Regions from separate parts of the Thalassospira permensis NBRC 106175 genome, predicted to be linked through region 2. Evidence: predicted binding sites of a transcription regulator. Region 2 holds the regulator's gene; the other holds the start of a gene.
What was found. The regulator HrcA, encoded in region 2, represses chaperone genes, less so after heat shock. The targets are predictions, from matches to a motif close to GTTAGCACTCNCCNNNGGNGAGTGCTAAC.
Positions count from the first base shown of each region.

Region 1: a site for HrcA is predicted at 1,075-1,103, ahead of groES (co-chaperone GroES). Genes of this name have one in related genera too.

Region 1 covers NZ_AUNC01000019.1:6,993-22,634, forward strand. Annotated here, with positions in the region: gene rfbA (glucose-1-phosphate thymidylyltransferase RfbA) at 1-154, shown strand, start outside; gene rfbC (dTDP-4-dehydrorhamnose 3,5-epimerase) at 163-726, opposite strand; gene groES (co-chaperone GroES) at 1,168-1,455, shown strand; gene groL (chaperonin GroEL) at 1,515-3,170, shown strand; gene SMB34_RS10875 (NADH:flavin oxidoreductase/NADH oxidase) at 3,293-4,387, opposite strand; gene SMB34_RS10880 (Hsp20/alpha crystallin family protein) at 4,696-5,199, shown strand; gene SMB34_RS10885 (PLP-dependent cysteine synthase family protein) at 5,281-6,384, opposite strand; gene fliN (flagellar motor switch protein FliN) at 6,568-6,870, shown strand; gene SMB34_RS10895 (glucose/quinate/shikimate family membrane-bound PQQ-dependent dehydrogenase) at 7,072-9,408, shown strand; gene SMB34_RS10905 (ribonucleoside-diphosphate reductase subunit alpha) at 9,879-11,753, shown strand; gene SMB34_RS10910 (ribonucleotide-diphosphate reductase subunit beta) at 11,794-12,822, shown strand; gene SMB34_RS10915 (tetratricopeptide repeat protein) at 12,885-13,646, opposite strand; gene SMB34_RS10920 (DUF2794 domain-containing protein) at 13,663-14,016, opposite strand; gene SMB34_RS10925 (hypothetical protein) at 14,171-14,488, opposite strand; gene SMB34_RS10930 (tetratricopeptide repeat protein) at 15,061-15,642, shown strand, end outside.
Region 2 covers NZ_AUNC01000012.1:70,638-86,279, forward strand. Annotated here, with positions in the region: gene SMB34_RS07450 (glycosyltransferase family 2 protein) at 1-195, opposite strand, end outside; tRNA gene SMB34_RS07455 (tRNA-Leu) at 333-419, opposite strand; gene hemW (radical SAM family heme chaperone HemW) at 589-1,782, opposite strand; gene rdgB (RdgB/HAM1 family non-canonical purine NTP pyrophosphatase) at 1,896-2,492, opposite strand; gene rph (ribonuclease PH) at 2,592-3,308, opposite strand; gene SMB34_RS21515 (hypothetical protein) at 3,480-3,608, shown strand; gene hrcA (heat-inducible transcriptional repressor HrcA) at 3,645-4,703, shown strand; gene grpE (nucleotide exchange factor GrpE) at 4,753-5,394, shown strand; gene SMB34_RS07485 (NAD-dependent deacylase) at 5,546-6,298, shown strand; gene SMB34_RS07490 (ArsR/SmtB family transcription factor) at 6,305-6,958, opposite strand; gene SMB34_RS07495 (DMT family transporter) at 7,062-7,979, shown strand; gene SMB34_RS07500 (NIPSNAP family protein) at 8,009-8,338, shown strand; gene SMB34_RS07505 (antibiotic biosynthesis monooxygenase family protein) at 8,335-8,688, shown strand; gene SMB34_RS07510 (DMT family transporter) at 8,716-9,660, opposite strand; gene SMB34_RS07515 (LysR family transcriptional regulator) at 9,904-10,845, shown strand; gene galE (UDP-glucose 4-epimerase GalE) at 10,924-11,919, shown strand; gene SMB34_RS07525 (glycosyltransferase family 2 protein) at 12,068-12,907, shown strand; gene ppa (inorganic diphosphatase) at 13,065-13,589, shown strand; gene SMB34_RS07535 (L,D-transpeptidase family protein) at 13,960-14,502, shown strand; gene SMB34_RS07540 (DUF2333 family protein) at 14,572-15,546, shown strand.

The DNA of each region.
Region 1 (15,642 bases), on a different contig from region 2:
GCGGCAAAGCCTTAAAATTGCTTGCCCCGAAGAAATAGCATTACGCACAGGTCTGATTGATGAGGGGCAATTTGAAAAGCTGATTGATGCCTTTGGTGCCAGCTCGTATCGCGACTATCTAATATCCGTTTTGCGCAGCCTGCATCGGATGTAGACGACAGTTCAGTTTTCGTATCTAACTGTTTCGAGATACTTTTTGAACGACATCGCATTGGTATCTTTGGCTGACAGTATCAGCTGGCTTTCATCCATCGGCCAGTTGATACCAAGATCGGGATCGTTCCATAGAATGGCATGCTCGGCTGAGGGGGTGTAAGGCCTGCTGACCTTGTAGACGACTTCTGTGTCGGGGGCGAGCGTCAGAAAACCATGAGCAAATCCGCGCGGAACAAAAATCTGGTTCCAGTCATCGGCGTTGATTTCGGCAATAACCGATTTGCCAAGTGTTGGCGAATTGGGACGAATGTCGACGGCAACGTCTAGGATTCGACCGCGCAGAACCCGAACGAGTTTGTCTTGGGCATACGGTTCGCGCTGGAAATGCAGGCCGCGCAAAACACCGGGGCTTTTGGAAAAGGAATGGTTATCCTGAACGAAATCCTGCGTAATTCCGGCCTTTGAAAACTCCTCCTGATTATAGGTTTCGGAGAAGAATCCCCGCTCGTCTTCGAATTTTCTCGGGAAGAGCAGTTTGACTTCGGGAATTTCCAGAGATTCGATCTTCATAAAATCACCATTTGGGACCCAAGTGGTCCAGTCGGGCTAATGACCTGCAAGACGAATATCCTACTTAGCATAACTTATAAAGATGCATTGGGGATTTGGTTAAATCAAAGTCCGCCAATGAGTTTAAGCTGGCGAATGAAGGGTTTCGGAAATCGTGTCACAATATTGCCCTTTGTCATGTGAAGTGTCGCGTGATAGGTCTGGCATCAGAAAATGATCGTGGCGCGGCGCATGGGCGAAGCGCGCCGTTTTCATTCTCGCAAGTGCGAGAAAATCCCCAAAATCATGACATTTTTGCGTCCTTTTGTTCTCTTCTGTTGACAAATTCCGATGGCTTCAATACATGCTGTTAGCACTCGCCGGGGGTGAGTGCTAATACGGGCTCATCCCGGTTAGTTTTAATTTAAAACGAGCCTTAGCTTAAACACGGAGTTGTCTAACATGAAGTTCCGTCCGTTACATGATCGTGTGCTGGTCCGTCGTGTCGAATCCGACACCAAGACAGCCGGTGGCATCATTATCCCGGATACCGCGAAAGAAAAACCGCAGGAAGGCGAGATCATCGCTGTTGGTTCCGGTGTTCGCAAAGAAGATGGCTCGCTTGTCGCGCTTGACGTCAAGGCAGGTGACAAGGTTCTGTTCGGCAAATGGTCGGGCACCGAAGTCAAGGTCGATGGCGAAGAGCTGCTGATCATGAAAGAGTCCGACATTATGGGCATCATGGAATAAGTCAGCCTTTTGGTGACTTAAATCCACGTTCATCCGTCTCATAGAGAGGAAAGAATACTATGGCTGCTAAAGAAGTAAAATTCTCCACCGACGCCCGCGCCAAAATGCTGCGCGGTGTCGACATCCTTGCTGATGCCGTTAAAGTGACGCTCGGCCCGAAAGGCCGTAACGTTGTCATCGAAAAATCCTTTGGCGCACCGCGTGTGACCAAGGACGGTGTTTCGGTGGCCAAGGAAATCGAACTTTCTGACAAGTTCGAAAACATGGGCGCACAGATGCTACGTGAAGTGGCTTCCAAAACCGCCGATCTGGCTGGTGACGGCACCACCACCGCAACCGTTCTGGCACAGGCAATCGTTCGTGAAGGCAACAAGTCTGTTGCTGCAGGCATGAACCCGATGGACCTGAAACGCGGTATCGATCTTGCGACGACCAAAGTAATTGAAGCCATCCAGAGCCGCGCACGTAAAGTGTCGGGCAAGGACGAAATCGCACAGGTTGGTAACATTTCGGCCAACGGTGACCGTGAAGTCGGCGACATGATCGCTGAAGCCATGGAAAAAGTTGGCAACGAAGGTGTTATCACCGTCGAGGAAGCCAAGGGCCTGCACACCGAACTCGACGTTGTCGAAGGCATGCAGTTTGATCGTGGTTACCTGTCGCCGTACTTCGTAACCAATCCGGAAAAGATGGTTGCCGAACTCGACAACCCGTATGTTCTTCTGTTCGACAAAAAAGTTTCCTCGCTGCAGCCGCTGCTGCCGCTTCTGGAAGCTGCCGTTCAGTCGGGCAAGCCGCTTCTTATCATTGCTGAAGACGTCGAAGGCGAAGCTCTTGCGACCCTCGTCGTCAACAAGCTGCGCGGCGGTCTGAAAATCGCTGCTGTCAAAGCACCGGGCTTCGGCGATCGTCGCAAAGCAATGCTCGAAGACATTGCCATCCTTACCGGTGGTCAGGTTGTCTCAGAAGATCTTGGCATCAAGCTTGAGAGCGTTACGCTCGATATGCTCGGTACCGCGAAATCGATCACCATCACCAAAGAAGAAACCACCATCGTTGATGGTGCCGGTGAGAAAGCCCAGATCGAAGCTCGCGTTGGCCAGATCCGTGCACAGATCGAAGAAACCACTTCGGATTATGACCGCGAGAAACTGCAGGAACGTCTTGCGAAACTCGCTGGCGGTGTTGCCGTGATCAAAATCGGTGGCGCTTCGGAAATCGAAGTGAAAGAACGCAAAGACCGCGTTGACGATGCCCTGCACGCAACTCGCGCTGCTGTTGAAGAAGGTATCGTTGCTGGTGGCGGTACGGCTCTGCTGTACGCGACCCGCGCTCTTGACGGTCTTGAAGGTGTAAACCATGACCAGACCATCGGTGTCGACATCGTTCGTCGCGCGCTGCAGGCTCCGGTCCGTCAGATCGCTCAGAACGCAGGTGTTGATGGCGCAGTTGTCGCTGGCAAGCTGCTTGAGCAGGACGATGTTGAATTCGGCTTCGACGCCCAGAAAGGTGAATACACCAACCTGGTCAAAGCCGGCATCATCGACCCGGCCAAAGTTGTTCGTACTGCCCTGCAGGACGCAGCATCGGTCGCAGGTCTGCTGATCACCACCGAATGCATGATCGCTGAAAAGCCGGAAGATAAATCCTCCGGTGGCGCGCCTGACATGGGCGGCATGGGTGGTATGGGCGGCATGGGCGGTATGGGCTTCTAAGCCTTACCACCAACCGACCTTCTTGCTACGGAAAGGGTCTCGCATTTGCGAGGCCCTTTTTGTTTTTGTATCGATTGCGATAAAAATCCCCGCAATCAGATGAGTTGCGGGGATTTTTCAGATTAACCGAACAGCTTTTTAAGTGTGCGTGGCTGACAGCGCAGATACTGATTGGCCGCCTTGACCTCGGCACCAAGGCTTGCTGCCGCATGCCACGGCCAGCGCGGGTCATAAAGAATGCCACGCGCCAGCGCAATGGCATCGGCCTGACCGGTGAAGACAATGGCCTCTGCCTGTTCTGCTTCGGTAATCAGGCCAACCGCGATGGTGGTGATGCCGGTTTCCGATTTGATGCGATCTGCAAAGGGGACCTGATAGTTCGGGCCAACGGGGATTTTCTGATCGATGTGAAGACCGCCAGATGACACATGGATAAAATCGCAACCGCGTTCCTTCAGGACACGGGCCAGTTCGACGCTTTGATCAATATCCCAGCCGCCTTCGACCCAATCAGAAGCCGAAATCCGAATGCCGACCGGTTTGGCTGGATCGAAAGCTGCGCGAACTGCATCATAAACCTCGATCACGATCCGCATACGATTTTCAAGCGATCCACCATAGTCGTCATCGCGTTTGTTGGAATGTGGTGAGAGGAATTGATGGAGCAGGTACCCGTGTGCCCCGTGAATTTCGATGGCATCAAGACCAAGTCGATCCGCGCGCTTGGCCGCATCGGCAAAGCCCTGAATGATTTCGCGGATGCGTGAGGTGTTGAGTGCCTCTGGTTCCGGGTCGCCTGCACGGAACGGAACAGCGGACGGGGCAACAACCTGCCAGCCATTTTCATGATCCGGTGCAATGGCGCCACCACCATCCCAAGGCTTTTCGCAGGATGCCTTACGCCCGGCATGGGCAAGCTGGATGGCAATTGGCATGTCGGAATGGCTGCGCACAGCGGCGAGGGTCTTGCCAAGGGCTGTTTCGGTTTCATCGTCCCATAGTCCAAGATCGCCATAGGTAATGCGGCCTTCGGGTTCAATCGCAGATGCCTCGATTATCAGAAGGCCGGCACCGGATTGGGCAAGATTGCCAAGATGCATGTCGTGCCATGCCGTGGCTTTACCGTTATCGGCGGAATATTGGCACATCGGCGCGATGACAATGCGGTTTTCCAGTTCAAGCTTGCCAAGGCAGAGCGGCGTAAAAAGGTGGCTCATGGAGGTGTCCTGTATCAGTGGGGGCAGGGGGACTGCCGACAATGACATGAAGCTAGTTGGAAATTGCAGTTCGCGCCATAGGGATCCTAGGCTTTTCCGTCTTGTGGAATGGTCGGTCAGATAAGGACACCGATGAGGGCGAGATAAGGAGCGAAAAAATTTTCAAAAAAATGCGTGCACCTACTTGCGGAAAAATGACCCTGATCTATTTGTTGAATCGAAGGGCCATGGTGGCCTTGTACGCGTCAGGGTTGCAGCATGTCTGGACCTGTGGCGCAAGAACTACCTGTCTGTTTAGGAGGGTAATTATGACTGGTCTTCAGACTGTAAATGGTACTGCTCGTCGTCTGGCTTCGCGTCCGGCATATGGTGATCCGTTTGGTGTTTTCGGACGTGATTTTGATCGTATGATCGGGTCAATCTTTGGACGTGACGGGCTTGTGAATTCAGCCGATACAAGTGGCAATGAAGCGCCGCAAAAGCTTTTGACCCCGCGTATCGATGTTCATGAGACCGATGACAATATCGAACTTTCCGCCGAACTTCCGGGTGTTGAACAGGGCGATGTTGATGTCTCGGTGCTTGAAGGTGTCCTGACGATTACAGGTGAAAAGAAATCAACCCGTGAAAGCAATGATAGTGTTCGCGTTGTCGAACGCACCTATGGCAGCTTCAAACGTTCATTCCGTCTGCCCGATACCGTCGATGCAGACAAGATTGCGGCATCGTTCAAGAACGGTGTCCTGACGCTCACTCTCCCTAAAGTAGCGGAAGTGAAGCCGGAGCCGCGCAAGATTGCGATTTCCGGGTAAGTTTTGCCTCAACCTTGATGAAGCACCTGAACGGGCGGAGAAATCCGCCCGTCTTTTTTGTCTGCGGTCGCATGGCGATGGTCAGTGAGCCGTGCAACAATCCATTGGCATTTCAAACACACCGGTTTTATCGAAGGCTTCGAGGGCGGCATGCCAAGGTGCAAGGTCGATACCCTGTCTGGCGATCCAGTCCGGGTTATAATAGGTGTCGCGATAGCGGTCACCGCCATCACACAGAAGGGTAACAACCGATCCGCTTTCGCCAGCCTTTTTCATCTGACTGATCAGTGACAGGGTGGCGATCAGGTTGGTGCCGGTCGACCCGCCGCAGCGACGGCCCATATGTTTTTCCAGATATTGCAGGGCGGCGAAGCTTCCGGCATCCGGTACGCGGATCATGTGATCGACGACGTTGGGGTTAAAACTTGGTTCAACGCGCGGGCGGCCGATGCCTTCGACACGTGATGCCTTTTGCCCGGTGATGTCACATTTGCCGGTTTCATAAGCGTCATAGAAAACCGAGTTTTCCGGATCGGCGACGCAAAGTTCGCATCCCATGCCAAGGATCTGTCCGTAACGGATATAGCGACCGATGGTAGAAGATGTTCCACCCGTACCGGCACCAACAACAATCCAGCGCGGAACAGGGTGGGGTTCGCGTTTGAGCTGGTCAAAGATGCTTTCGGCGATATTGTTGTTGCCCCGCCAGTCGGTTGCGCGTTCGGCATAGGTGAACTGGTCCATGTAATGGCCGCCCAGTTCCCGCGCCAGACGTTGGGATTCGGCATAAATCTGGCCGCTGTGTTCGACCAGATGGCTTTCGCCGCCATAAAAGGCGATCTGATCGATTTTCTGTTGCGATGTTGATTTGGGCATCACCGCAATAAATCGAAGCCCCAGAAGGCGGGCAAAATAGGCTTCGGACACGGCGGTGGAGCCGCTTGATGCCTCGATGATCGGGGTGTCTTTGGATATCCAGCCATTGCAAAGGCCATACAGGAACAATGAGCGCGCCAGGCGATGCTTCAGGCTGCCGGACGGATGGGTCGATTCATCCTTGAGGTAAAGCCCGATGCCATCAAGTGACGGCAGATCAAGACGGATCAGATGGGTGTCTGCAGACCGGTTGAAGTCGGCTTCGATGATGTTGATGGCATCAGCCACCCATTGGCGATCGTAGCTCATGAAAAGTCCTGTATTTCTGTTTGGCGCTGGTGACGCGATCGTTGAAGGTTTCTTCATGTAGGCGATTATTATACAGAAAACTACCGTAAATTTTGCGAATAAGCTTGCTAACACTTTTTTCAAAGCTAACCTCTAGAATAGAGTTTCGCGATTCTTCCATTTTATCCGGGTGATCTGGTTACCATGGCTAAAAACGACGACGATCCTTTTGCCAAACGTCACGCTGCATCTGAAATCGGGGCGGCGTATGATGTGCCGGTACGCGTATCGACCGTGATCGGCAAAAGCCAGATTCAGGTTGCACAATTGATGCGCCTGACCCGCGGTGCGGTTCTTGAACTGGATCGCAAAGTGGGGGAGCCGGTTGATATTTACGTCAATAACCGGTTGGTGGCACGTGGGGAACTCGTTGTCGTGGATGAAAACCTGGGTGTAACGATCACCGAAGTTGTTAAATCCGGCACCATTATCGAGACCCATCACTAAGAGATTTTCCAAAGAACTCGGCCATTTTGCAAACCACCGGATTGTTGGCAGCCGGTGGTTTTTATTTTTCCCGATGTTGGTTGGAACCGGTGTTGCTGTCTGTGCGTTCTGGAACAAATGCCGATACTGCCTTTAACCTGCCATTTTGTGGTCAAAGGCTGTGTCTTATGTCCCGCTTTTACGCACAACGAGGACAATCTCATGATCAATATTCTGACATCCGGGTTGCTGGCCTTGATCGGACTGGCACTTGGTGCCGGGGGCGTCTGGCTTATTTTGCTGGATGGTAGCTGGTATTATGCATTTGCCGGATTGGCATTTCTGATTGCCGCGGCTCTTTCATTCGCAAAACGACCTGTCGTTTTACCGTTTTACGCACTTTTCATGATCGCAAGCCTTGGCTGGGCCGTTTGGGAAGTCGGGTTTGACTGGTGGCAGTTGGGACCGCGCGGTGGTTTGATTGTCTTGATCGGCCTTTGGCTTGCCATGCCTGCCTATCGCAAGACGCTTCTGGTCGGACAGCCAGTGCCGGAAGTCAAACCAACACGTTCGTTCGTGCTGGAGGGCAGCCTTGTCCTGGCGATTGTTGTTGCGGTGTATTCGATGATGAATAACCCCCATGCAATCGAGGGCCAGTTAAACGACAGCCCGGTTGTTTCCAATCCTGACCTGGGCGGCGATGTTCCGGCAGGTGATTGGCATCAATATGGACGGACACCGTTCGGGCAACGTTATTCGCCTCTTGATCAGATCAACACCGATAATGTTGCGACACTTGAACAGGCGTGGGTTTTTCAGACCGGCGATGTCAGGCGGTCCGAAGACGTGCCTGAAACGACCTATCAGGTGACCCCCCTTAAGATCAATGACACGCTTTATCTGTGTACGCCGCATAGCTGGGCAATGGCGATTGATGCCAAAACCGGGCAGGAAAAATGGCGGTTTGATCCGGAAGTTCCCGATAATACCGACCGGCAGCACCAAACCTGCCGAGGGGTGACATTCTATCAGGATACCGCGATGTCAGCAGATGCATCGTGTGCCGCACGGGTGTATCTGCCGACGTCGGATGCGCGACTGATTGCCCTTGATGCTAATAACGGCGAGATTTGCGCCGACTTTGGTGATCAGGGAACCGTCCATCTGGAAGAGGGCATGCCCTACAACCCGGCCGGATATTATTATTCTACCTCGCCGCCGGTTGTTGCTGATGGCAAGATCATTATTGGCGGCGCGGTGAATGACAATTATTCGACCAAATCCCAGTCGGGTGTCATTCGTGCCTATGACGTCAATAGCGGTGAGCTGGTGTGGAACTGGGATTCTGGCAATCCGGAACAGACCGAACCGATCCCCGAAGGTCAGACCTATACCGCGAATTCACCCAATAGCTGGTCAGTGTCGAGCGCAGATGAGGAGCTCGGCATGATCTATGTGCCGCTGGGCAACAAGGTGCCCGATCAATTGGGTATGGGGCGTAGTGAAGAGGTTGAAACCTATTCATCATCCATCGTTGCGCTTAGCCTTGAAACCGGACAGGTCCAGTGGGTGCGCCAGACGGTGCATCACGACCTTTGGGATATGGATGTTCCGGCCCAGCCCGCGTTGCTCGATATCACCACATCCGATGGTGAAAATGTCCCGGCACTTGTCGGACCGACCAAGCAGGGTGATATCTATGTCCTTGATCGCCGAACGGGCGAACCGATCATTCCGGTTAGGGAAGTTCCCGCACCTGGCGGTGCGATCCCGGAGGATTTCACGGCGCCGACACAGCCGGTATCGGACCTGACCTTCATGCCCGAACCGCTGACGGAAAAGGACATGTGGGGCATTACACTGTTTGATCAGCTGGCATGTCGCATTCAGTTCCATCAGTTGAAATATGAAGGCCGTTACACCCCGCCTTCTTTGGAAGGGACGCTGGTTTATCCCGGTAATTTCGGCACATTCAATTGGGGCAGTGTGGCGATTGATCCCGAAAAACAGATCATGTTCGGCATGCCGACATATCTTGCTTTCACATCGCAATTGATCCCACGCGACGAAGTGCCGCCGCGCGGTACGGAAAAAGCCAGCGAGATGGGGATCAACCGCAATGAAGGCGCGCCTTATGCAGTCAATATGGGGCCATTCCTGTCACCAGTTGGCGTACCGTGCCAGGCTCCGCCATGGGGCTATGTCGCGGGGGCGGACCTTCGCACTGGCGAGGTTGTTTACAAGCATAAAAACGGTACGGTTGAGGACATGACACCCCTGCCATTACCGTTCGAGCTTGGTGTGCCAGGCATCGGTGGTCCGATCATCACCAAGGGTGGTGTGGCGTTCCTTGGTGCGGCGGTTGATAACTACTTCCGTGCCTATGACGTCACCACGGGCAAACAGCTTTGGGAGGCGCGGCTGCCTGCTGGTGGGCAGTCAACGCCGATGACCTACACCACCGATGACGGCACACAATATGTGCTGATCGTTGCTGGTGGGCACGGTTCCATCGGAACCAAGGCCGGTGATTACGTGGTGGCCTATAAACTGCCCTAAGCACGTTTCGAATATCTGTAAAAAGCGTCCGGTTTGTCCGGGCGCTTTTTGTTTGGGACAATTCAAATCGGGAATCGCAACTGGCGTTTTGCGAATTTGTAGGATGCTGATCACCCCAAACTCAACCTTTGGGATCAAGCTGTTCGCAAAAATTTTGCTGATCTTTTGCTTGACCGCAGGGGGAGTAAAAAATGCCTTTGCCGCGAATCATTGGATATCCGGGATTGTAACGGAACTGATACAATCAATTGACGATTTTTTATTCATTCCCACTACATATTGTGTTTTCAATCCGGCTTTGAGCAGGCATAACCATTTTCAAACGGGCATTGGAAACGGCTATTTTTCATGATCTGGCAGGCCGTCAACCGGGGCCGGATCAGGCAAACGCCGTTTGATGAAGATAACAAACAGGAAGCGGATCGCCGCCAACGTGCGACCGTTCAGGTAAGGGGACTACAAGCATGAAGATGCTGGATGTGGTGCAGCACGAAAAAGGTGCGCGCGTTATTGTTGATCGTTCGCGCGATGCATTGCTGACTGACTTTGGCAAGGCGGTTTTGAATGACCGTTATCTGATGCCGGGCGAAAGCTATCAGGATCTGTTTGCGCGCGTTGCCAGCTACTATGGTGACAACGAAGCGCATGCGCAGCGTCTTTATGATTATATTTCCAAGCTCTGGTTCATGCCCGCCACTCCGATCCTGTCGAATGGCGGGACCACGCGAGGCTTGCCGATTTCCTGCTTCCTGAACGAGGCAGACGATAATCTTGGCGGTATTGTGGATATCTGGACAGAGAATGTCTGGCTTGCGGCACGTGGCGGCGGAATCGGTTCGTATTGGGGCAATCTGCGTTCGATTGGCGAGAAGGTCGGCAAGAACGGTAAAACATCGGGCGTGGTGCCGTTTATCCGTGTGATGGACAGCTTGACACTGGCGATCAGTCAGGGATCGTTGCGCCGCGGATCGGCCGCGGTTTATATGCCAGTCAGCCATCCAGAGATCGAAGAGTTTTCCGAGATGCGCCGCCCGACCGGTGGTGACCCGAACCGCAAGACGCCGAACCTGCATCAGGGCGTTGCGATTTCGGATGCCTTCATGCGTGCGGTCGAAAATGATGAAGAATGGGCGCTGACATCCCCAAAAGACGGGCATGTTGTCCGCAAAATCAGCGCGCGTTCATTGTGGATACGTTTGCTGACATCGCGCGTTGAAACAGGCGAGCCCTATATGCTGTTCATCGACACCGTGAACCGTGCGGTGCCGGAACACCACAAGCTGGCCGGGCTTAGTGTCAAGACGTCGAACCTGTGTTCGGAAATCACGTTGCCGACCGGCAAGGATCATCTGGGCGGGGATCGTACTGCTGTTTGCTGCCTGTCGTCGCTGAACCTTGAACATTATCTGACCTGGAAGGATGACACGCAGTTCATCGAAGATATTCTGCGTTTCCTTGATAACGTGCTTCAGGACTTTATCGATCATGCGCCCGATACCATGGCGCGTGCGAAATATTCCGCGATGCGTGAACGTTCGGTTGGTCTTGGAGTGATGGGCTTCCATTCCTTCCTTCAGGCGCAGAAAGTGCCGCTTGAAGGGGTGATGAGCAAAGTCTGGAACAAGCAGATTTTTGATCACTTGAAAAAGCATGCCGATGCTGCGTCCGAGAAGTTGGCGGAAGAACGCGGTTCGTGCCCGGATGCGGCCGAATACGGCATCAAAACCCGTTTCTCGAACAAAACCGCGATTGCGCCGACCGCATCGATTTCGATCATTTGCGGCGGTGCTTCGCCGGGAATCGAGCCGATGGCGGCGAACTCCTACACCCACAAGACGCTTTCGGGCTCGTTTAACGTGCGTAACAAGTATCTTGCCGAGGTTCTGGAAGAAAAAGGCCGGAATACTGAGGATGTCTGGACATCCATCACGGTGCATGAAGGATCGGTTCAGCATCTTGATTTCCTGTCTGATCTGGAAAAGGACATTTTCAAGACTGCGTTCGAGCTGGATCAGCGCTGGCTGATCGAACTTGCCGGTGATCGCACGCCGATGATTGATCAGGCACAGTCACTGAACATCTTCCTGGCGTCGAATGTTCATAAACGTGACCTGCATCAGATCCATTTCCAGGCATGGAAAAAGGGGGTCAAAAGCCTTTATTACTGCCGGTCGAAATCGATCCAGCGGGCCGAGGTGGTTGCGAACATTCCGGGGCGTGCGAAGTCGAATGATCACGATATGCCAAGTCCGGAAAGCTCGTTTGAAATCCCGGCACTGGTTGCGGCCGCCGCCGCACAGGCAGCCAGCGAACCTGACTATGATGAATGTCTCGCCTGCCAGTAAGGCGGCTTGAGTACACAGAAATTTTGCGAGAAGTGACGATATGTCTGACGATAAAGTAATTGATCTTCTGACGGAAAACCCGGTCTACAAGCCGTTCCGTTATCCTTGGGCCTATGAGGCGTGGTTGACCCAGCAGCAAATTCACTGGCTGCCGGAAGAAGTGCCGCTGGCCGATGACGTCAAGGATTGGAACCACACGATTTCCGATGCCGAGCGCAACCTGCTCACGCAGATTTTCCGCTTTTTCACTCAGTCGGATATCGAGGTCAATAACTGCTATATGCGCCATTATACGCGCGTATTCAAACCAACCGAAGTCCAGATGATGCTGGCGGCATTTTCCAACATGGAAACCATCCATGTAGCCGCCTATTCGCACCTTCTTGATACCATTGGCATGCCCGAAGCCGAGTATGAGGCCTTCTTCCAGTACAAGGAAATGAAGGACAAATACGACTATATGCAAATCTGGGGCATTGGTCCGGAAGACGAGTATACCGACGAGCATGGCGACCTGCGTTTAACCACACAGGGCAAGCGGAACATCGCCAAGACGCTTGCGGTGTTTGGTGCCTTTACCGAAGGTTTGCAGCTGTTTGCCTCATTTGCGATGCTGATGAATTTCCCTCGCTTTAACAAGATGAAGGGCATGGGGCAGATCGTCACATGGTCTGTGCGCGATGAAAGCCTGCATTGCGAAAGCATCATCCGCCTGTTTAGGACATTCTGCAAAGAGAACCCGGAAATCTGGGATGACGAAATGCGCAGCGACCTGATCGAGGCCTGCAAAACCATCGTCAGTCACGAAGATGCGTTTATCGATCTGTCCTTCGAAGCCGGTGCGGTGCAGGGCCTGACAGCGGAAGATATAAAGAAATACATCCGCTATATCGCTGATCGCCGCCTTAGCCAGCTTGGTCTTGAGGAGCAATACGGGATTGAACAGAACCCGTTGCCATGGATGGATGCGATGCTGAATGCGGTCGAGCACACCAACTTCTTTGAAAACCGCGCGACGGAATATTCAAAAGCCGCAACGCGCGGTACTTGGGACGAAGCATTTTCCTGATCCCGTTTGAGGAACGAATATCATGCAAAAGGCCGCCTTCGGGTGGCCTTTTGTGTTCTGGTTCAGGGAATAGCCAATTCCTGTAGCCGTTTGTCAACACGTCTGATTTCTTCAAGGCGCAGCTTTGGTTCAAGATTGGTAATTGCCGTTGCCGGATCCATTTCAAGTTCGACACCGGGAGGCAGGGGGCGTGGGCCAAGGGCTGAACGGCGCAGCCAGTAATAGGCATCAGCATAATCCTGTTCTATACCCCAGCCGCGTTCCAGCATCGCGCCGAGCATGAATTGGGCGGCATGCATGCCTTTTTCGGCGGCGATCCTGTAATAATGGGCGGCTTCAACATAGTTTTGTTCCGCTCCACGCCCGTGAAAATACTGTTCGCCAATCAGAAAGGCGGCATCGGTATTGTTCCCGTTGGCATGAAGAGCGCGTTTAAAGAATTCTGTGGCGCGGAACTGGTCATAGCGCAGCCCCCAGCCATTGAAATACATCAGCCCAAGGTAATAGATTGCATTTGCATGATTAGAGCGTGCTGCAAGGGCAAACCAATCTGCCGCCTGTCGGTAGTCCTGTGGTCCGGCAAGACCGCGATAGTAAAGCAGGCCAAGCGCATATTGCGCACGTGGATCGTCTTCCTGTGCGGCAACGCGCCACTGTGCGCGGGCCATTTCATAATTCCCCGCCTGATAGGCCTTGTAACCACTGGTGTAGTCGGCCTGTGCCGGTGGAGCATGAAACGTATATGCCGCCAGAACAAGAAAACCACACAGGATGGTGCGATTGCCGCGATTGGGCGAGAAGAAAGCAAGTATGGAAAGGGGCAAAAGGCGAAACCGATCTTTAACGGGATTTGAACAGCGGGACGACTTTGCGTGCACGTTTTTCAACGGCATCAAGAACGTTCTGGATTTCCGAGCTTTGTTTTATTTTTTCACCGCTGTGAAGTGCTACGAAATGCCCGGCATTCTTGTGATCCGCACCAAGTTTGATGACGGTGAAGATGGCTGTTTCGTGTGAGGAGCGGAAGATGGAGAACATGGCCATGCCATCAAGGTGATCAATGGCATAGTCGCGCCATGCACCACTTGCGACTTGTCTGGAATAAGTATTCATGAGCTGCATCAATTCAGTCCGGTCGAAATGCACAAAGCTTTTGGCTTTGCGGTATTGAGCCAGATTGAACAATGTACCCATGTCTTTCTCCGGACGTAATTTCAAAAGGCCGGGGTAGAGCGTTTATGACGCTCTGATGACACGGTAGCGCGGTTTATCCGCAGCCTCAAGTTTGAAAGGGCCGGGATATAAAAATTTTTACAAATATATGTGAGATTTCAGTTGGTTGAGGTGATTACAGGCTGCGTGATCGTGTTGGCGGCCAGTCAACGGTTTGTGCGCCAGTATTATAAGGATCGGGTGTACGATAGCAACTAACCGCCGCCAATGTGCGATAGCAATAAAGTGGCGTTTCCGGAACCGGATCCTTTTTGCAGTATGATTTACCATCAATCTTTCGGATTGTAGAACAGTCCCGGCCCGTTGAAAGGGAAACGACGTGGTCAATCAGGGTTTTGTCAGTGTTGATGATGCTGACGACATCAAGCGCCACATACCATTGCGAAGCTGTTAACGCCGAGGTTCCAGTAATGTCTTCTACTGCACTATCCATGCCCCCGCATCCTGAAACGCTTGCAGCAAGCAGCGTTGCGAATAATCCAGCCAGAACGCGCTGACGGATTATTCGTTTCGCCTCTTGTCGGCTTTGGGCCTTGTGCAAGCTTTTCATCCTGATCTCCGTGCATCGACCGGTCAGTATTTGCCCGGTAGCGATTAAAATTCCGTTTCCCGAATTTACAAATGCAATCCATGTGCCGTTTTGGGTGAAGCAGATACTGTTTTTGATGTTGGGACGGATTGGCCACATTTCAGCCGGGTTTGGCAATTAACCGGACGGCAGATTATGATTTTAGCGGCAGATTTTCGTTCGGGTTAAGGTCTGGTCCTGCATCGCAGGCGGCAATTCTTTCCTTTGATGGTTGTTCACTGGATCAAAAACAACGTGATGGGGGGGCAGTTTTGCGCGTGAAATACAGCATTGCGGGATTTAATTGCGATATTGGCGGCTCCTGATGTGCAGCGGACTTGACCCCTTGCGTACTGGCGCGTTAAATCCTTGCCGGAATTAATTCTGACAAGCGGGCAGGTTGCCCGCTTTCTTTTGATCGGATTGGAGCGGTTTTCGTGGTTGATATTTTCCAGGAAGTCGAAGAAGACCTCAAGCGCGAGCGCAATGAAGCGCTGTGGCGCAAATACGGCAAATACATCGTGGGTGTGGCGGCCGTGATCGTGCTGGGTGTTGCCGGACGTGAAGGCTGGAAAAGCTACGAGGAAAATTCGCGCATCGAAAACGGCACGCGCATGGCAAATGCCATTGAACTGGCACAGGCTGGTGAAGAAAAGCAGGATGCGGCACTGGGTGCGCTTGATGCGATCATTGCCGATGGCGATGCCGGTTTTGTCGCCCTTGGTCATTTCCAGAAGGCGGCAATTTATCTTCGCGCCGGGGCGAAAGATTCCGCCGTCGCCGAGCTTGAGGCAATTGCGGGTAACAGCGACGTCGAAAAGATCTATCGCGATCTTGCCGTGGTTCAGATTGCGATGAACAACGCCGACGCATCAAATGCCAAGGATTTGATTTCGCGTTTGGAACCGATCGCTGTGCCTGAAAATCCCTGGTACTACTCGGCACGTGAAATGATCGCGATGCTTCATATCGCAGCAGGCGAGGTAGAGGCAGCAAAGCCGCTGCTGACCGAGATTGCC
Region 2 (15,642 bases):
CTGCTTTGCAAAACCCTCCAAAACAGCACGCGAGCCATCGGTTGACGCATCATCGACAAATATCACCTCGCACGAAAATCCACCCTGTTGCGCAAGCAATGTCTCAAAAAAATGCGGCAAAGCATTTTCCTTGTTGAACACCGGCAGTACAAAACTGACATCAGGCATCATGCCATCACAAGGAGAGGAAATCATCACAACTCTCAACTATGCAGATACTTCGTCGTCTTAACACAGTGCTTGATGCGCCGCGACGCAAAAGTCATGTGTATCTAGGGCTTTAAAGGTCCTAAAACGACAATACCCCAGCACATTGACGATGTGCTGGGGTATGGTGCCCAGGAGAAGACTCGAACTTCCACGACCTTGCGGCCACTGGCACCTGAAGCCAGCGCGTCTACCAATTCCGCCACCTGGGCATAGGGGCTTGTGGTATTTACCCGGCGGAACCCGCCGGAACGGGGCGCAATATACGCTGCCAAACTTCAGTGTCAACAACCTTTTTGAGGGTTTTGCAAAACGCGTCTTTGAAAATCGCCCACCGTCGCAAGACATAAGGAAAATCTTGATTTTCCCACTCATCCGCGATCACGCCGAATGGTCGAACAAGTATCTGAGAACCCCGTTCAAACGGTTCCGCCCCTGATCGGTCGTGCTCAATCCTGCCTGATCGCAAATCAGATCGCCCGACGCAATCAGGGTTTCAAGCCGTTCTGAATCCAATGCCTCGCGCGGGGCTTTGCCAATAATCCGCTCGAAGCGTCCCACCGGAATCGGTTCATTCAGGCGCAGCCCCATCATCACCATTTCAATAAGGCGTTCATCCGCAACCAAAGCGGTTTCTTCCTGCGTGCCATGTCCCTGCTTTTCCACACGGTCAAGCCAGATTTCCGGCGCACGATGACGGCGCACCGCCATTGGTTTCGTGCTGCCATCTGGCTGAATCACGGCTTCGCGGCCATGTGCCCCCGGACCAATGCCAAGATAATCGCCATAGCGCCAGTATACGAGGTTATGGCGGCTTTCCTGCCCGGGTCGGGCATGGTTCGAAACCTCGTAGCAACTATAACCGGCGGCTTTGGTTTCTTCCTGGGTGATTTCATAAAGATCGGTCGCAAGATCTTCATCGGGTACAACGAGATCACCGCGCTGATGCAAGGTATGGAACTGCGTTCCCGGTTCGATCGTCAACTGATAAAGCGAAATATGACCGCGCGCGATCTCAAGTGCTTCGCGCAGCTCCTGACGCCAGGCTTTCGGATCATGTTCGGGCCGGGCATAAATCAGATCGAACGAAAACCGGTCAAACACATTCGCCGCAACATCAAGAGCACGCATGGCTTCAGCCGCATTGTGCACCCGCCCCAGAAATTTAAGATCGCGGTCATTGAGCGCCTGAATACCAATTGAGACCCGGTTGATGCCATTGGTAGCAAAGGCCGAAAACCGGTTGATTTCAACCGTACCCGGATTGGCTTCAAGCGTGATTTCGATGTCATCGGTTACCGGCCAGAAGGTTTTGATATCGGCGATCAGGGCCCCTGCGGTTTCCGGATCCATTAGCGACGGTGTCCCACCACCAAAGAATACCGATCCGACCGTGCGGCCGGGATGACGCGCAGCACCTGCGGCAAGTTCCGCACGCAATGCCGACCTCCAGCGCGCATGATCAACCTTGTCAGCAACATGACTATTGAAGTCGCAATAGGGACATTTCGACAGGCAAAACGGCCAATGGATATAGATGCCAAACGGGACAGCTTCTGCGGTTGCTAGGGACACGCGGTTCTCGATCTTCGACTGCGGGAAAGACGGATAAAGTAACACGCACCACCGATAGTTACATCAGCGATGCGTGCATAGGTTCGATGCAGGCAGTTAGCCGCCTAAAATCCTTACACGAAGCAAGCCTTGACCAGCTGGCGAAACGCATCCGCGCGATGGCTCATTGCATGTTTCTGTGCCGGGTCCATTTCCCCAAAGGTCTGCTCATAACCTTTTGGCTGGAAAATCGGATCATAGCCGAAACCGTGACGGCCACGTTTGGGCCAAACGATTTCACCTTCAACACGACCTTCAAAATTCTCCACATGACCGTCTGGCCAAGCCAGAGACAAGGCGCAGATAAAGGCCGCCCGACGGTCAGGATGGCTCCCGATCCCGTTCTGGACCTTTTCCATCGCCATATCAAAATCCTTGTCCGGCCCGGCCCAACGCGCTGAATAAATACCCGGCGCCCCATCAAGGGCGGAAACCGCCATGCCGCTATCATCAGACAGGGCTGGCAGATTGGCGGCCTTTGCTGCCGCCAACGACTTCAGTTGAGCATTGCCAATAAAACTGTTTTCGGTTTCTTCGGGTTCGGGAAGATTCAAATCGCCTGCTGAAACCACTTCGATCCCGAACGGATCAAGCAGTTCGGCAATCTCCTTGATCTTGCCTTTGTTGTGGCTGGCGATAACGAGTTTTTTTTCCGTAAAGCGACGGGCCATGATGCTGCCTAGAGATATTCGGGTCGTTAAGACGAAGACGGCTGAAAACCGCAAAAACAATATCGGGCGAACCATATCCAGGCTCGCCCGAATAAATTCTTAGATGCCAATCGCTGCTCGCTGTTTGGCAAACAGTTCCTTGCAGCCTTTTTCCGCCAGTTCAAACATCTTGTCATAAGCAGAACGATCAAACGGCACATCTTCCGCAGTCGCCTGAACCTCAACAATGCCGCCACTGCCCGCCAGAACAAAGTTCGCATCCGCACCCGCATTGCTGTCTTCGGCATAATCAAGATCAAGAACCGCTTCACCCTGATAAATACCGCACGAAATTGCGGCAACCGGCTGATTCAACGGGATTTCCTTGATCAGGCCAAGACGGCGTACGCCCTGAAACGCCAAATGGGCCGCAACATAGGCACCCGTGATTGATGCGGTGCGTGTTCCGCCATCAGCCTGGATAACATCGCAATCAAGGCGCATCTGCATTTCACCCATGCCCTTAAGGTCAGCGACCGCACGGATCGAACGCCCTATCAGGCGCTGAATTTCCTGGGTCCGACCCGACTGGCCACCGCGTGCGGCTTCGCGCTGCATGCGGCTGTCGGTTGCACGCGGCAGCATGCCATATTCTGCAGTGATCCAACCCTTGCCGGAATTACGCATCCAGCCTGGCACCTTGTCCTCGACCGTCGCGGTACAAATCACATGGGTATCGCCAAATTTAATCAGGCAGGAGCCCTCTGCATATTTGGAAACACCTGTCTCAATGGAAACGTCGCGAAGCTGATCGAAATTACGGCCGGATGGACGCATGGGGTCTGAACCTCTTTGTTCTGGGTCGGATCAACCTGCATGGCTGATCAACGATGGCTGAAATTGCGGCCAAAGCTACTGAGCATCGTATCAAAGGTCCAGCAGTTTCCCCGAAAATAACGGCAAAATCCCAGCAACACCATGCCTCAGATCCACGCGCAAAAACCATAAATGGCACTCGATTCGCGACGAATTCAAAGATTTGGCAAGACTAACTTCCTGATTGATACCATCGTTTTCCCGTCCACCAGCTATCACCAATCTGCCAGCTTCATTGACGCCTGCCCGACACCTTACTAAATTCCACGCTACACATTTGGTTTTGACAGGTTTGACATGGCGCTGTTTGACGACACATTGCTGGGCGACATGAACGCACGATCCCGCGAAGTCTTTCGCCAGATCGTAGATGCTTATGTCGAAACCGGCGAACCGATCGGATCTCGATCCATCGCACGCCGCATGTCAGAAAACCTCTCGGCGGCGACCATCCGCAATGTCATGTCCGATCTTGAGGAAATGGGGCTTCTGGTTGCTCCCCATGTTTCGGCCGGTCGATTGCCAAGCGAGAAAGGCCTGCGTCTTTTCGTCAATGCCCTGATGGAAGTCGGTGATCTGCCAAATGCCGAGCGCGATCAATTGACCAAAAATTGCGAGCAGGCCGGATATTCCCTTGATCAGATGCTGGGCGAGGCCACAAGTATGCTTTCGGGGCTGTCACGCTGTGCAGGGCTTGTGGTTGCACCGAAAACCGATGGAATCCGTTTAAAACAGATTGAATTTGTTGCGCTTTCGCCGGGCAAGGTCCTTGCGGTTCTGGTTTCGCAGACCGGTAATGTTGAAAACCGTATCCTTGATGTTCCGCCCGATTTGCCGACCTCGGCATTGACAGAAGCATCGAACTATCTAAATACCCGGTTGGCCGGAAAGACACTTGATGACGCCCGGCAATTGATGAGTTTGGAACGCGACCGCATCAAACAGGAACTCGACGAATTGTCGGCTGGACTGATTGATGCCGGACTTGCGACATGGGCCGGCGGGGTCAAGGGTTCGTCCCTGATCGTAAAGGGCCAGTCGCAATTGCTTGAAAATATCGACACGATCGAACAGCTCGAAACCGTAAGAAGGCTGTTCAACGTGCTCGAAGCACGCGATCAGATGATTGAATTGCTTGATGTCACCACGATTGCCCAAGGTGTGCAGATTTTCATCGGGTCCGAGAACAAATTGTTCGGCGGATCGGGGCTTTCGATGGTGATTTCGCCCTATCAGAATGCCGAAGGCAGCATTGTGGGCGCAATCGGGGTTGTCGGGCCGACCCGGATCAATTATGCCCGGATCATTCCGCTGGTCGATTACACCGCCAAGCTGGTCGGGCGACTGATTGGATAAACGTTGGCGCTGCGTGTCAGGCCACACAAATTGAAGGTACAGGTTAGCCATGTCGGAAACCGCAAAGAACAACCAGGACGATCTGCATGATGCCGCGTCGGCAGAAGAAACTGCCGCAGAGGATGTCGTCTCAGAAGCAACCGAAGCCGAAGGTGGCGAAGCCACCACAGATCCGGTTGCAGCACTTGAAGCAGAAGTTGCTGAGTTGAAAGACCGCCTATTGCGCGCCGCCGCCGAGGTGGAAAACACGCGCCGTCGCGCGAAGAAAGACGTCGAGGACGCCGGGAACTATGCGATTACCAAATTTGCCCGCGAACTGCTTGATGTAGGTGACAACCTCCGTCGCGCCCTTGAGGCTGCTGGCGACACGTCCAATGCCGACCCGACGATGAAAAAGCTGGTTGAAGGCGTTGAAATGACCGAACAGACGCTTCTTAAGGCACTGGAAAAGAACGGCGTTGAAAAGCTTGAACCGCTTGGGGAAAAACTTGACCCCAATCATCATCAAGCCGTGTTTGAAATGCCAAATCCTGCTTATCCAGACGGCCATGTCGCCCAAGTAATGCAGGCCGGTTACGTGCTCAAAGGTCGCCTTTTGCGCCCGGCAATGGTTGGGGTCACCAAAAACCCCGCCGGTCAGGAGGCCGCAAAAAACGACGAACCTGGCAGCAACGTTGACACCTCTGCCTGATAGCGCTGGCTGATTTCTGGTCGGGAATCCGCAAACCGGTTTTGAAAGATCAAATATTTAAACGGCCCTGCCATTTTCACGGCGGGCCGTTTTATTTTGTCCATTTCGGGTCTAATCTGGCTTGGTTGCAACAATGACATCGGAACACGCCATGCCGCTTCGTCCTGACATTATCAATATTCTGCGCGATGAAGCCGCAACGATTGTTATCTTGACCGGGGCCGGTATTTCGAAGGAAAGCGGCCTGCATACCTTCCGCGACCCAGATGGTATCTGGGCAAAATATGACATTTCCGAAGTCGCAACGCCTGAGGCATTCATCAACAATCCCGATCTCGTACATCACTTTTACAATGACAGACGCGCAGGGCTGCTTGACCCTGCGATACAGCCAAACAAGGCGCATCTTGCCCTTGCCCGGCTCGAAACCAGATGGCCAAGCGACGTTCTGCTGGTAACCCAAAATATCGACGATCTCCATTACCGCGCCGGATCAAAAAACCTTATCCATATGCATGGCGAATTGCTGAAAATCAGCTGCAATCATTGCGGGCTTCTGACGGTCTGGTCTGCCCCACTGGGACGAGACACTCCCTGTACCTCCTGCACCAAAACCGGGGGCCTACGCCCACACGTTGTCTGGTTCGGGGAAATGCCGTTTGAAATGGAACGCATTTATGCTGCTCTTTCCAAATGTGGCCTATTCATTTCCATCGGCACATCAGGGAACGTTTATCCGGCTGCCGGGTTCGTCCAAATCGCCAGTGAAGAAGCTGGTGCAGAAACGGTCGAGATCAACCTGGAACCTGGTTCCGGGGCGTCCTTGTTTGATCACAGTTCATATGGCCTGGCGACTAAATTGGTTCCGGCACTGATCGACAGCCTATTGATGGATCAAGTCTGACAACTATTAACTATCGCACAGCGCCTTGAAGTTGCGTTCGCCTTCGGGGCTGAAAATCACCACACGCGACTCCTTACTTCGGTGTGCCCAGCCCAGATCATAAAACCGGTCCAGTAACGCAGCACCAAACGACCCTGCCAAATGAGATTGTCGGGCGCTCCAATCCAGGCATTCCCGGCAAAGCGGCCTGCGGCTGGTGCGCAGTTCATTCAGATTAATCCCGAACGCCTCGGCGAAATCTGCACCGGCATCTGTCAAAGCCACGCCATTATGATCTGTCGAAATCAGTTTGCGGGCCTCAAGCCCCGAAAACAGGGCAACCCCCATTTCTCCGGCCAAATGATCATAGCAAACACGTGCCTTGCGCAATGCCGGGTCCTTCGGCCCGGTTCGGACCCGATTATGTCCGACCCGGCTGGCAATCCCCATCAGGACTTCCAATGCCTCGACAATATCGGGGCCCGAAAGCGTAAAATAACGATGCCGCCCCTGCTTTCGCGGGATAACGATCTGACCAGCCTCCAGCTTTGCCAGATGTGAACTCGCCGTTTGCGGCGTCACACCGGCCTCCTGTGCAAGTTCGGCCGCGGTCAGGGCTCGGCCACTCATCAGGGCGGTCAACATGTTCGCGCGTGCCGGATCGCCAAGCAATGCAGCCACGCGGGCAATATCGGGTCCTTCTTTCATAGTTCGATATTAATCGAAGCATTGGTCGCCAGCAATCGGTTATTTGTTCAGAATTGCCCCTGCCCCGGAGATCCGAATGACATCGTCCAAAATATCGCTACCCCTTGAAATCGGTTTGCTGACTTTGCTCGCCCTGCTTTGGGGATCGTCTTATCTGTTTATCAGAATCGCCCTAACCGACATCCCACCGGTTACGCTGATTGCGATCAGGGTTGGCATCGCATCGCTGTTTCTTCTAGTCGTCATGTGCTGCCGTAGCGAACGTTTTCCGCGCGATGGCAAGGTTATCGGCACATTGCTGATCCAGTCGGTTTTCAACAGCCTCGGCGCATGGACAATTCTTGCTTGGGGACAGCAACATGTCGAAAGCGGCCTTGCCAGTGTGCTGAATTCGACGTCACCGGTTTTTGTGTTCCTGTTCACGGCCCTTCTGACACGGCATGAACGGGTTGACCGGTTTCGTCTTGTCGGTGCGTGCCTTGGCGTTGCTGGTGTGGTTCTGATTGTCGGCCCCGGTGTGATTATCGGCCTAGGGCAGCATGTTGGCGGGCAGCTTGCCGTTCTGGCCGGAGCGATCCTCTATGCCGGAGCAGCAATCTATGGCAAGCGCTTCAACGCCCTGCCCGCAACCGTTACCGCCGCCGCAACCATGATCTGGGCCAGCACCTTTCTGATCCCGGCCAGTCTGGTGCTGGATCGACCCTGGACCTTGACACCTTCAACGTCCGCCATTCTTGCAACGCTTGCCCTGTCGGTCTTTTGCACGGCAATCGCTTTGCTGATCTATTTCAGGCTGTTACGCACGCTTGGCTCAATGGGTGTTGCCAGTCAAAGCTATCTGCGTGCCGGGATCGGCGTCTTGCTGGGCGCTCTTTTGCTTGGTGAAAGCATAAGTTCCCCGGTTCTTGCTGGAATCCTCTGCACGCTTGTCGGCGTCGCAATGATCAATCTGCCGCGCACATTCTGGCGACAGTCACCCTTTCCTAAATCATAAAATGGTCTCCCAATAAGGATATAAAGCCAATGATCACGTGTTTCATCCGCTATGAAATCGACCCTTATAAGAAGAATGCTTTTGTGGAATATGCGCGTAACTGGGGCGAAGCAATTCCACGATGCGGTGCTGATCTGGTCGGCTATTTCGCGCCCCATGAAGGAACAATATCGACCGCTTACGCAGTTTATCATTTGCCGGATCTGGCAGCATATGAAGCCTATCGCGCCCGCCTGTCACAAGACCCACTGGGGCGTGAAAACTATCAGTTCGCCCAACGTGAAAAATTCATCCTGCGCGAAGAACGCCAGTTTTTCAAAATCGCCTCTACCCCGCATGCGGAGCTGGTCAAGCCATGATTGCCGTCATTTTCGAAGTCCTGCCTAACCCGCAACATCGTAACGAATATTTCTCGATCGCAAAAGACCTCCGGCCGGTACTTGAAACAATCGACGGTTTCATTTCCATCGAACGGTTCGAAAGCCTTAACGAGCCGGGCAAGGTTCTGTCTCTTTCGTTCTGGCGCGATGAAGAAGCCGTCATGGCATGGCGCAATGTCAGTGAACACCGCATTGCACAGCACAAAGGCCGTAACCGGATTTTCGACGATTATCGTCTGCGGGTCGCCCATGTCATGCGTGATTATGGAATGCATGAACGGGCCGAAACACCCGATGATTCCCGCAAGCAACACGACGACAGTTCATAACGGATAAACAGGTTTTCCGAAGAAAGGCTAAACTTTCGCCGTTGCGGCCTTGCGATTTCCATCACTTTCATCATCTTCGGCGGGCACAACCGAAACCGGTTTTGCCCCGCCTCTGTAATCCAGCAAGGCAACCGCTAGCACGACAATCGCCGCCCCGACAAAAATCACCGGCACCGGAAGCATGTCAAAGAAGATCAGATCCATTGCTACAGAAAACGGCAAGGCCGTATAGGCTGCGGGCGAAATGACACTGGCATCCGCAACCCGAACAGCCCGCAGAACCATGTAGTTGGTCAGCATGGCAAAGAAACCTGCACCCGCAGAATAAAGCCAGTCAGACAAGGCCGCCGGTTGCCACATGATGACGGCAACCGGCACCCAGATCACGATGGCGACAATCTGGGGCCAGAACAGCATGGAGAAATTCGTCTCGGTCCGGGTCAGAACCTTGGCATAAAGCGTTTGCGCGGAAAAACAGAACGCCCCGATCAGGGCTGCGGCAACCCCCAATGGAACGCCAAATCCGTCCATTTTGGGAACGCACATCACCCAAACGCCAACAAGTCCAAGAAGGGTTGCGATTACTTTACGTGCCGTCAACTGCTCGCCAAGAATCACAACGGCAAGCATCACGGTCAGCAAGGCCTCAATGAACAGATAGGCATTTACCTCGGCAATACTCATCTGGCGAAGGGCAAAGAACACAAAAAACAACGATCCGTACCAAAGAACGCCGCGCGCCAGATGCGCATAAGGTCGCTTGGTCCGGATCGACCTGGTGCCAATAAACATCAGGATGATCACGAACACAGCCACCGTCGTCACTGCACGCATCGCGAGAATTTGTGCCGTCGGCACATCATGGGATACCAGCTTGGCACAGACATCGACAAAAACGCCCGATGCCATCGCCGCCGTCATCCACAAAACGCCGCGAAAATTGCCGCTGAGGCGCAAAAGCGTCCCGGTCATCACCTGATCCTGATCTCTGGAATTAAAGTGGGTTTCCGACAGCGGGGAGACTGCTGCGGGGTGGCGCAAGGAGACTATCTATCGATCAGCCGGAAACCCTTTTCATTCGGCAGTGTGCCCGCAAAAATTGAAAAATGCGAATGAGGAGTTTTCAGCCATTGATGAGAATTTTTTGCCCCAAACCACATTCAGGCCTGTTACACAGGAATAAACTCTAAAAACCCTGTCCCACGGAAATGTTCTATGCGCCGCAAACTGCCCCCCTTACGCGCGCTTGTCGCTTTTGAAGCCACCGCCCGCCATCAAAGTGTGAAGGCGGCGGCGGAAGAATTGCATGTCACCCAAAGTGCGATCAGCCATCAATTGCGTCAGCTTGAAGAATGTCTTGGCGTTGTCCTGTTTGTTCGCAAGGGACGCGGGCTCAGTCTGACCAAATCGGCAACCCGTCTGCTCCCGCGCCTGACAGAAGCCCTTGATGGCATTGCCGATATCACCGGCGAAGTCGGGCCCGACAAGGGCAAGGCGATCCGTATAGGCGCATTGGCAACCCCTGCCTTGACCGTTCTGTTAAACGAGCTTGGTGACCTGCAGGCCCGTATGCCTGCCGATATTCCCGTTCAGTTTCGCAAGATCGAATTTGATGATGATCTTGATCCACTTGAAATCGACATCGCCCTTCAGATCGCACCAAAAGATTTGCCGGGGCTTGATGGCTGGATCACCGAACTTCTGACTCCCGAAATTTACAATGCCTTTGCTGCGCCTGAATGGCTGAAAAAACGCGGACTTGATCCCTGCAATATCGATGTCAGTTCACTTGGATCGCGCGATATCCTGCTGATCGACAGCGACAGCGAACAATTTTCGCAGATTGCCAATTGGTTTGATCGCGCCACCTTTTCACTCGATGATTGCTGGACCTTCAGCCATCATATCTGGGCACTCGAAGCAGCCCGTGCTGGACAAGGCATTGTTGCCAGCACCGATGTGATCGCCCGCAACTTTGTGGAACGCGGGGAACTGGTATTGCTTAATTTCCCCGATTTCGTATCGCACTGGTGGTATCGCCTGCTGATCCGCCCGGCCCGTGAAAAAGACCCGGCCGTCATCGCCACCGCCAACTGGATCCGCGAACTGATCAATCCACATACGGCGTCGCTGAAAGGCAAAATGCTTAAAAAATGATCTGCCAGACAGAATTCACCTAATCTGTATTTCTAATACGACCAAATCATTGGCTGGATATTGAACAGAACGGAAGCTATGGAAAAAATACTGGTAACAGGCGGCGCCGGATATATCGGATCTCATATATGCCTGAAATTGCAAGAAAGTGGCTATCTGCCGGTGGTTCTTGACAATTTGTCGAACGGTCACCGTGACGCGATTTCTGGTGATATCCCATTTGTTCATGCAGATATTCGTAATCGCACCGCTCTTGACGATACCTTTAAAAAATTCCAACCAGCTGCCGTCATTCATATGGCTGCCCTGATTGAGGCAGGTCTTTCGATGCAGGAACCAGCCAGCTTTTACGAGGTGAATACGACCGGCTCATTTAATCTGCTTGAAGCGATGCGTCATCATGAGTGTCGGCAGATCGTTTTCTCATCAACTGCCGCCATATACGGTAACACCAATCTCGACATGCTTGACGAGACTTTACCGGCTCAGCCTGAAAATCCCTACGGCCGCTCAAAGGCGATGGTTGAAACAATGATCGCGGACTATTGCGCGTTATATGGTTTTCGTTCCATTGCTCTGCGTTATTTTAATGCCGCGGGTGCGGACCCTTCAAGGCGAACCGGTGAAAGACATGATCCGGAAACTCACCTCATTCCGCTTGCTCTATTGGCGGCGGTCGGGCGAAGAGACGGTTTAAAAATATTCGGCAATGACTATGACACGCCGGATGGAACCTGCATTCGTGACTACGTTCACGTTGATGACCTGGCAGCGGCCCACGTCAGGGCACTTGAGCATATAACAGGCGAAACAAAACCATTTTTTGATTGCGTCAATATTGGGACGGGCAAAGGCTGTTCTGTACGTGAAATATTGATGCTTTGCAGAGAAGTTACGGGTATCGAGTTCCCGATATCTGACGCGGCACGCCGCCCGGGCGACCCCGTAAAACTGATTGCCAATCCGGCGAAAGCGAATTCACTATTAAACTGGAAGCCGAAATATACAGACCCACGTGAAACGATTGCTCATGCTTGGGCCTATTATTGTTCTAACGCTCGAAAGTCTGAATGAACACAAATTGGTAACCTGTTCATGTGATATACGATTTTAATATCTAGAACTTTTTTGTAATTGACGAGACGGAGCGGAAGTCGGCTCCATGCATTATGGACCAGAGGGGATACTGGTTGAATGCGTTCTGTAATTGGGGGGAAATTACGTGCATAAGGTTTCTGTGATCGTTTCGACCTATAATTGGCCCGAAGCGCTTGAGATGGTCTTGCAGTCGTTAATCGACCAGAAAGATAGGAACTTCGAGGTGGTCGTCGCAGATGACGGGTCCGGCCCGGAGACGGCAAATACCATTATCCGCATGCAGAAAAAATCACCCGTGCCGATCAAACATTTCTGGCAAGAAGATATGGGCTATCGCCTGTCACGTGTCCGCAATGGTGCAATCAAACTCGCAGAGGGCGATATTGTTGTTTTCACCGATGGTGACTGTTGTCTTCTTCCTGATTTTGTCTCAAACCACCGAAAAGTGGCCGAACCAGGCTGCTTCGTGACCGGCAAGCGCGTTTTTCTTAAACGTCGCTTCACTGAATTCGTTATGAAAAAGCGCTTTTCATTTCACAAATGGCCTCGCATCCTTTTGTTCATACTGGGTCTGATGGGACAATGCAATCGCCCCTTCCAGTTTGCCCCTCTCCCGCAAAACAAGAAAAGCCTTTGGGCGCATCAGAAATGCTGGAAAAAGGCACAAGGGTGCAATATTGCCGCCTTTCGAAATGACATTCTGGCAATCGGCGGTTTTGACGAAGCCTATGAGGGACATGGTCTCGAAGATTCCGATTTCGTGCTGCGCATGATCCGATCTGGCGTGAAACGCAAAAGCGTCGAATACTGCTCACCCGTTCTGCATCTGTATCACGGACGCTCCATAGGGCAACGTCACGCCAACAAATCAAATAACGGTATGTATTTTAAAGAGCTAGAAGCAGACCCGAGCCGCTTCCAACCGAGACAGAGTGAACTCATTCCAATCGCCGCTTCAGCATAAAATAGTCCAGTTATCTGCGGGGCTTGGAACAACGCCAATTTCAAGATAAAAGGACCACCTGATTTTTGCATCCTCGATAGATTTCGAGTGTTTGTGCGTTGTGACAGCCCCGGCAACGGGGCACAGCCTTATCAAAAAGCGAAAGGGATTTTCCCACATGGATCTCAGCAAGATTGCCGTTGGCAAAGATGTTCCCTGGGACGTTAACGTCGTCATCGAAATCCCACAGGGCGGACCGATCAAGTACGAAGTCGACAAAGACTCCGGTGCTGTCTTCGTTGACCGCTTCCTCCATACCTCGATGTATTATCCGGTAAATTACGGTTTCATCCCGAATACCCTTGGCCTGGATGGTGATCCGGTCGATGCCATGGTCATGTTCCGTGAACCGGTTGTTGCTGGCTCGGTCATTCGCGCCCGTCCGGTCGGTGTTCTGATGATGGAAGACGAGGCCGGGCAGGATGAGAAACTGATCTGCGTGCCGCACGACAAGATCGATCCGTACTATACCGATATCAAATCCCACGAAGATCTTCCGCAGATTCTGCGTGATCAGATCCAGCATTTCTTCGAGCGTTACAAAGACCTTGAAAAAGGCAAATGGGTAAAAGTCACCGGTTGGGAGGGCGCTGAGAAGGCCGCCAAACTGATCGAAGAAGGTGTAGCCCGTCTCGGCAAATAAGCCGATTTATGTGCGATTGCTTTCTAACGCCCCGCCCGGATTCCGGCGTGGGGCGTTGTCATTTTTACATGACGCCAAAAAACATACATAATCTCAATTCGCTCGGGACTATTGGACAAAGGATTTGTTCCGTGCAGGCGAAGCTCGCCTGACGTAGGCATTAAGCCTTCCGCACCTTTCCAAAGGTATTTTTGCTTACCTGCGAAACCTGACAGTCTGCAATCCCGTATCAACTTTGCGTGCAATCATTGTAGCTGATACGGCATTGCCACAAATTCACCTTTGTTGTTTCTCAACATCTTCGAGCAATTTTCTGCAAAACGCTTTGGCGACAGCACTTTAGACAACCGGAATTCAGAGTTTCAGACCAATGCAAAGCAACCTGCAAACCAGTGCGCCGTCCGATCCGGTCGAAATGATTGTCTCGACAGATGGATTGCTGCGCTTTGAGGACCGGGAATTTCGCTGTGCAATTGGCAAAAACGGCGTGGTCTCTGCCGATGCCAAGACCGAAGGTGACGGTAAAACGCCGGCTGGAACTTGGCGACTGCGTTATGTTATGTATCGGTCTGATCGCCGCGCAAGCCCCCATACAGACCTTCCAGTCACCACTATTTCTTTTTCTGATGGCTGGTGCGACGATCCTACCCATCCGGACTATAATCGCCCCGTGCGGCTTCCGTTTGATGCCAGCCATGAGAAACTGTTTCGCGACGACGGGCTTTACAACCTCATCGTCGTACTTGGTCACAACGATGATCCTACAGTCCCGGGAAAAGGGTCGGCGATTTTCATGCATATTGCCCGCCCGGATTATACCGGTACCGAAGGCTGCGTTGCGCTTGGCGAAAAAGATCTCGAAACCGTTTTGTCCATGTGCACGACTGAAAGCTATATTCGGATCGATATGTAAAATCATGGACTTGCCGTTCTGGCAATGACACCCTAGTTTCATGCTGCACGCCATTGACCGGGACGGATCATGATTGAAGACGATTATCTATACAAAAAGAACGGTATTTCCGGTTTCGGAGCACGCATCAGGCGTGTTTTCAGCTCTCGCAAGTTTTGGGTGGGCAGCCTTACCGTTATTGTGTTGGTCGCTGTCATCTATTATCCGGTCGGCATGGCACTGGTGCACAAGATCGACGACAATCCCGATTTCACTGGTAATTATCAGGGCGGCAGCCATTCGGTAAGCACCGCATCCGCATTGATAGATCGCGAAATCAATCAGAACCGCTGGACGGCGAACGATCCCTTCTTCCTGCCGAGTGCCGCACTGGACAATATGCCGAACTTCCAGACGGGTATTGTCTATGCCCTGTCACGCTTTGCAATCGAGTTGTCCGATCAGATTGGTCGTACGCGTGGCTCAAGCCAGGTTGACCCGGATCTGGATGATGCAGCAGGCCTTCTGAAATTCAGGGGTGACAAATGGGTCTTTGATCCCAGCGTGTCGCTTTTGCCCGGTGTAACCTCCGAACAGCAATACCGGCAGGCTATTGCAGCGCTTAACCGTTACAATCAGCGCCTGGCAGACGGTCAGGCCGTTTTTGAACGCCGTGCTGACAATCTGCAGGAAACGCTGAACCGTTTCGCCAATGATCTTGGATCAGCATCCGCACTGATTGATGACAAGGTCGAAGACCCATCCTTGTTTGATCGCACTGCTGATGATGTCTTTTATGCCACCAAGGGCCGTCTTTATGCCTATAGCCTGATCCTGCGTGACCTCGGCACCGATTTCGAACAGGTCATCAATGAACGTCAGGTAGCACCAGCCTGGGCGGAAATGATCGGCTCGTTGCAGGCAGCAGCGGCTCTTGATCCTCTGGTTGTGGTCAACGGTTCGGCCGATGGCATTATTTTCCCAAACCACTTGGCCGGGCTTGGTTTTTATCTGCTGCGCGCCCGTACCCAGATGCGCGAAATCAGCTCTATTCTGCAGCGATAAGACAGGTTCCCGGTACCGGGTGTCAGATCACGAATACCTGAGTTGCGCGCTCAGACTTGATCTTTTCCTGTTTTTGCCCCATTTAGGGCCTAACCA